Regions from separate parts of the Gluconobacter sp. OJA genome, predicted to be linked through region 1. Evidence: riboswitches for the same ligand, from Rfam matches in the RefSeq annotation. Region 1 holds a riboswitch; the other holds the start of a gene.

Region 1 (3,414 bases):
GACCCAGATGCTCCTTCGGTGTCACGTAGCAAAGCATCGCCGTCCCGAACCAGCCAATCATGGCCGCCCCGATACCAGAGGTGATGTGATCATAGCCCGGCGCGATGTCGGTCGTTAGCGGACCGAGCGTGTAGAACGGTGCTTCACCACATTCCTTGAGCTGCTTGGTCATGTTGACCTTGATCTTATGCATCGGCACATGACCCGGCCCTTCAATCATGACCTGACAGCCCTTTGCCCAGGCCACCTTCGTCAGTTCGCCCAACGTCGTCAGTTCAGCAAACTGCGCCGCATCATTCGCATCGGCAATTGACCCCGGACGCAGCCCATCCCCCAGTGAAAAGGTGATGTCATACCGGCGCATGATGTCGCAGATTTCTTCGAAGTGCTCGTAGAGAAAGCTCTCACGATGATGCGCCAGACACCAGGATGCCATGATGGAGCCACCACGGGAGACAATTCCCGTCGTACGCTTTGCTGTCAGCGGGATGTGCTGAAGACGGACACCAGCATGAATTGTGAAATAATCCACGCCCTGCTCGGCCTGTTCGATCAGCGTGTCGCGGAAGATCTCCCACGTCAGCTTCTCAGGAACACCATTCACTTTCTCCAGCGCCTGATACAGCGGCACCGTGCCGATTGGCACTGGAGAGTTCCGCATGATCCAGTCACGGATGTTGTGAATGTTTCGGCCTGTAGAAAGATCCATCACCGTGTCCGCGCCCCAGCGGATGGACCAGACCAGTTTTTCCACCTCTTCGGCCGCAGAAGACGTCACAGCCGAATTGCCGATATTGGCGTTCACCTTCACAAGGAAGTTGCGGCCAATAATAACCGGCTCAAGTTCCGGATGGTTGATATTGGCGGGAATGACAGCCCGCCCCCGCGCCACTTCTTCGCGCACGAATTCTGGCGTGATGAACGCTGGAATTTCCGCACCGAAATCCTCGCCATCTGCCCGGCGCTCTTCCGCTCCCTCAGCCATTTCAGCACGACAGACGTTTTCGCGATGAGCAATATAGATCATCTCTTCCGTGATGATCCCGGCCCTCGCATATTCATACTGCGTGACGTGCTGTGCGCCCTCACCCGAATAGACTTCGTGCGGTGCCGGACACGCCGGAACAGCTTGCGCTTCGCTTGCGAAGCCGTTGTCTTCCGGCTTCACGGCCCGCGCTGCAACCCGCTCGAAGCCCCGCTTGGCGAGCCATTCTGCACGTGGAGCCGAGAGGCCCTTCGTCACATCAATCGTGACAGACGTGTCTGTATAAGGACCAGACGTGTCATAAACTCTAACAGGCGCTTCATTCGCTGACGGATGCAGCGCAATTTCGCGATATGGAACCAGAATATCCGGGCGTCCCGGCGCTTCGGACCATTTCTTGCAGGAACCCTGAATTGGGCCTGTCGTCACATGGCCTACAGCTGGTCTCTGGTTCAGGTTTTGTGGAATGTCACCCATGTTCGCCCCCTCTGAGGCAGAGGGAGCAACAGCACGCACCACTGGCAAAGCCAGTTTCGTTGTGTCTCAACACCATTCCCTCCGCCGGTTCTAACCGGATCAGGTTTCCCGGATGCAGGATGCACCCGGCAGGGTCGTCACACCGCAGACCTTACAGTCCTTCAGTGACCTCTCAGCTTCTTTTGGCGAAGCTCCCCCTGGTAGGGGCCACACTCATCGCATCGGCTTCGTCCTGTCAATGCGTTTCACCGTGAAGTGTGTCGGGGAACCAGCTATGACCTGCTTTACGTTTTGAGGAGACACGCTCTTGAACCTGTATGTTTTCTATCTCGGTGGCGCAGCACCCGGCGCGAACATCGAAGTTCATGATGTTCAGTTTGCGATCGCGAACAAGCCGGAAGATGCTTATCCATCACTTGCAGAACGCTGGTTTGGGGTTCGGAATTCCCTGCACGTCGATGCTTATGGCATCATCACATGGGCGGACGGACACGCCGTCACACTCAGTCCTGAAAAGCCTACAGGCACCCAATCGCTCTATTTCATCAATATGGGTGGATATGCGGCCGGTGAGTTGAAGGAAGAGCACGCTTTTACCTTCCTCGTCGCCACATCGGCAGAGGATGCCAAGGCAAAAGCCAAAAAGACCCTATTACCGGGCTATGACCATCGCCACCGCGACAACTTCATGGAAGTGGATGACTGTCTGCCGCTGGAACAGATTGATGGGCTTTATATCCATCTGACTCCACAGAACGACGGGCACCCTATCACAGCGCTTTGGCAAGGCTACCGAAAGATCTGACGTCCCTGCGCTTTATCTCACGGAGCTACTCATGCCTGATCAGATGCCAGTTTACCTGTTTTCTTACGGAACACTCCAGCAACCCGAGATTCAGCTGTCCTCATTCGGTCGCCTGCTGCATGGTGAAGAAGATGCGATGACGGGCTATCAAGCGTCGATGATGGAAATCACGGACGCTGCTGTCATCAAGGCCAGCGGCAAACGCTTTCATCCTGTTATTCACCCGAGTGACAATCCACAGGACGAAATCACAGGGCAAGTCTTTCGCATCACTGAACCTGAGCTTCTCGCTGCCGATGCTTACGAAGTGTCTAGCTACAAGAGGGTGCAAGTTACACTGCGCTCAGGCAAAAATGCGTGGGTCTACGTGCTCGCCTGACCAGCTCCGAATCAAAAAAGGCAGCCAGTGACCCGGCTGCCTTTCTCAGAATTCAGAACGCTGTCTTACCTGACTTCAGGCAGCCTCAGAGCGCTTGAGCTGACGTTCGCGCCAAAGCGTGGAGAGTGCTTCAACCAGTTCATCAATTGCTTCGTTCGTATGAAGCGGCGTCGGCGTCAGACGCAGACGCTCAGTTCCGCGCGGGACGGTCGGGAAGTTAATCGGCTGGATGTAATGCCCAAAGCGGTTCAGCAACTCATCGGAGAGATCCCGACATAGCTCAGCCTCACCCACCATGACGGGTACGATATGGCTCGGATTGCCGACATGCGGAATACCTGCCTTGTCCAGAGCAGCGCGCAGATAGGCTACAGCGCGCTGCTGTCCGTCACGTTCTGCGCTGCTGCGCTTGAGATAACGGACGCTGGCCAGCGCACCCGCAGCAATCATCGGCGGCAGAGCCGTGGAGAAAATGAAGCCTGAACCGAAAGAGCGCACGAAATCGCAAAGGGGGGCGGAGGCAGCAATGTAGCCGCCCACGACGCCATACCCCTTGCCGAGCGTCCCTTCGATCACCGTCAGACGATGAGACAGGCCCAGCTTTTCAGCCACGCCCGCACCATGATCGCCGTACATGCCCACGGCATGAACTTCATCAAGGTAAGTCATGGCGCCGTATTTGTCGGCCAGATCACAGAACGCTTCGATCGGGGCGATATCGCCATCCATGGAATAGACGGACTCAAACGCGATGATCTTCGGAACGTC
Region 2 (3,414 bases), on a different contig from region 1:
ACGCGGCAGAGGCTCCATGCTGTTTGACGCCACACGATACTGAGGGCCGGGAACATTGTTCGTGCCCGCGCGGCTCATCATAACGGCCTTGAAACCCGCTTCGATGGTCAGGCGATCATGCAGGAGCGAGATATGATCGCCCAGATACAGTGCGTTGGTCTGGGAAATAGTGTGGAAGCTGCCGCCCAGCAGTTTTTGCCCGTTCGCAAGATGGATCAGGCTACGGCTGTTTTCCGCCCAGATATCGCCTGAGGCGCCGGTGGCGGAAACGGTTGTGAAGGGCTGCTGCTCGTTGTCGTCTCCATAATCGTACCAGTAACCGAGGACGAAATCGTTCCAGCCGGTTTTGTAATGCATGGTTGAATTGAATCCGGAGCGATAACTGCGCTGGGTGTAGTTAGCACGCACGACCGCGGTGCCGTCCTGCGCATTGGGTAGCGCGAGCGTGTCATTCAGAGGCTGAGTGCCGTTATAGAGACCGGTTTCCGTCAGTGTGGAGCCGCCCGGAACGTTGCCATAGGCGAACTGTGCGTAAGGTGTGACGTCCAGGGAAAGCTTGTGCGTCAGATGCAGATGGACGGGCGCACCTGCATAGAAGGTGCGTTCCGGCGCGCGCCACAAACGCCAGTAATTGACGGCATTGTCTGCGTTGGAGGCGTCATAATGGCCTGCAAGGTTGTTCGCGCCATGGATGCCATCGGCTTTCCAGCTTTCCATCGTAACCTGCGGATAATAGCTGGTGACGGTGGTGTTGAAGGAGCCGATGAGGCTGGCGCGGTTGCCTTGGCCCCATTCCTTCAGGAGCTTGAAATCGACATGCTGGCGTTTGTCCCGCCCCGGCCCACGCCAGTTGTCGCTGGCGCTGTGGGAATAGGACACAAAGCCACGAATGCCGGAATTGCCGATGTTGCCCGTTTCAAGGCGAATGAATTCGCGATTGGTGTCAAAGGAGCCATAGGAGACGCTGGCGAAGCCCCCGGCCTTCTGTGACGGATCGAGAAAGGACAGGCTCATCAGCCCCCCGGCGGCGTTCAGGACAGGGCTGTCCAGATCGGCCGACCCTTGGGCAAGTGCGACCTGACTATAATTCTCGCTGTCAGCGAACTGGCTCGGATATCCGGAATAATAGGCGACATCGTTCAGCGGTGTGCCTTCCAGCACATAGCCGATAGCATCATTGTTTAGGCCGCGAACGGTCAGGTTGGTGTTGGGCGAAAAGCCGAATGGGTCGGATGTGGCGACATTCGCACCGGGCAGCATGGAGGCGAGCTGATAGGCCGTCGCCATCGGGGGCTGCTTGTCCATGTAGTCACGGCTGACTGTGCTGATAGAGCGCACGCTGTTTTCCGGTCGGATCAGTCCGCCGCCGGGCTGATGTCCGGGTGCGCTGTCAGAAACGCGGTGGACAGTAATGTGCTCGGCCTTCGGGGCGATGGACGCAGGCGGGGTAAGGGCTGTGGTGTCCGCCGCGCGCACTGTACCGGCACAAACGGTCAGGCCGAGCAGGAAGACAGGAACCTGGCGGGATTTGCGCGCAAATACGGTGGTCATGATGGTGCTGTCCCGCCTGCAATACTGCGATCCCCCCATGCGCAGCGGGGACGACGAGAGACACCGAAAATCCAGTCTTTGGATCTGTCAGTAGCCACCATCCCTCCGCCAGCATGAACTGGATCAGGTTCGATGGGTCACTGCGCTGGTATGGCTCTAAAGCGCATACCCTCAGCAGTCTCTCAGCCCTTTGTCAGGGCACCCCAAGGTGAAGAAGCACTCCTTCATGGGCCGCGAGAGAATGTCAATAAATTCCGTAAGGCATGGGGGGATCAAAATTTCGTCGGCAGGGATGGAGCAGCGATGCAGAGCAGGATAGAGTATTGTTATAAGATAACATTTCTAGGATCTGTCATGCGTGTTGTGAAGCGCCTGTTACCTACTCTGCTCATTGCAGGCACAGCCCTCGGTTCAGCTCGGGCCGAGGAAGGAATGTGGACGTTCGATCATCTGCCAGCCCGTCAGTTGAAGCAGCAATATGGCTTCGAGCCTTCGGCTGAATGGATCAACCACGTCATTCAGTCTTCAGCACGTCTGGCAGAAGGATGCTCGGCGTCTTTTGTCTCTGGTGATGGGTTGGTGATGACAAATCATCATTGTGCCAATACCTGCCTGACCGACCTGTCGGACAAGACGCACGATTATTTTCATGATGGTTTTTCGGCAGCAGATGTTTCCAAAGAGCCGCAATGTCCGGGTATGGAACTGGATCGTCTGGATCAGGTGAAAGACGTGACAGGCCGTGTCGCTGACATGACCTCAGGCAAGCACGGTGCGGATTATGCAAAGGCGCTTCAGGCTGCCAGTAGCGTTCTGACGAAGGAATGTGCGGGCGGAGATGCAACACGCTGGCGGTGTGATGTCGTGACGCTCTATCACGGTGGTCAAACTGCGCTCTATCGCTATCGTCGATATCAGGATGTGCGTCTTGTGATGGCGCCGGATCAGGATATCGCATTTTTCGGTGGCGATCCGGACAATTTTACCTTCCCACGGTACGATATCGATCTGTCGATGTTGCGGGTGTTTGAGGACGGTAAGCCGGTCCACACACCTTTCTTCAAGTTTGATCCGAAAGGGCCAAAAGCAGGAGAGCTGGTGTTCACGTCTGGTAATCCGGGGCGAACGCAGCGGTCTCTTCCGGCCAGTGCATTGACGTTCCAGCGGGACATTATCCTGCCAACCATCATTGGGGTGTATTCTACCAGCGAAGGGGCGCTCTGGCAGTATTCACGTGAAAGCAAGGAACATCTGATTGAAGCGCAAAATACGCTGTTCGGCGTTCAGAACGGCCTGAAATCTCTGTCGGGCACCGTGAAGGCCCTGCGGGAACCCGGCGTCATGGAAAAGCGTGAAGCGGAAGATCGTGCTCTACAGGCCTGGATTGATGCGGATGCCGAGCGCCGCAAGATCTATGGCGAGCCGTTCAAAAAAGTGGAGGCTGCACTGGCCATACAGCGCCAGTCTTATGGCCATGACTTTGCCATTGCCCGTACAGTTCATGGCCTGCTGGGTGATGCTGTCATGCTGGTATCAGCCGCGCAGGAGCGACAGAAGCCGGATGCCGAGCGTCGTGCGGGCTACCACGATGCCGAACTGGCTGAACTTGAAGCTGAAATTTCTGCCAAAGTGCCGGTGCATGTCGATCTGGAAACCATGACGCTGGCTCTGGGCATGACCACGATGCGTCAGATGCTGGGTGAGGATGATGCTGCCGTGCATCTGGTTCTCGGCACAAAAAGCCCGGATGAACGCGCTGCGGAGCTGATGCAGGGAACGAAGCTTGCTGATCCTGCACAGCGCCTCGCGTTGTATAAGGGTGGTGTAAAGGCCATTCAGGCTTCTACGGACCCGATGATTGTT

The links. A riboswitch is a leader RNA that binds a small molecule or an ion and turns the genes downstream of it on or off. The one in region 1 is predicted to bind thiamine pyrophosphate.
Region 2: linked by a shared signal. The riboswitch ahead of ABDK75_RS02480 (TonB-dependent receptor domain-containing protein) and the one ahead of thiC (phosphomethylpyrimidine synthase ThiC) in region 1 are both predicted to bind thiamine pyrophosphate.

Annotation. Positions count from the first base shown of each region.
Region 1 covers NZ_JBDIWI010000002.1:208,707-212,120, forward strand. Annotated here, with positions in the region: gene thiC (phosphomethylpyrimidine synthase ThiC) at 1-1,462, opposite strand, end outside; TPP riboswitch at 1,521-1,670, opposite strand; gene ABDK75_RS11400 (DUF1543 domain-containing protein) at 1,770-2,267, shown strand; gene ABDK75_RS11405 (gamma-glutamylcyclotransferase family protein) at 2,299-2,646, shown strand; gene hemA (5-aminolevulinate synthase) at 2,722-3,414, opposite strand, start outside.
Region 2 covers NZ_JBDIWI010000001.1:537,560-540,973, forward strand. Annotated here, with positions in the region: gene ABDK75_RS02480 (TonB-dependent receptor domain-containing protein) at 1-1,551, opposite strand, end outside; TPP riboswitch at 1,635-1,767, opposite strand; gene ABDK75_RS02485 (S46 family peptidase) at 1,906-3,414, shown strand, end outside.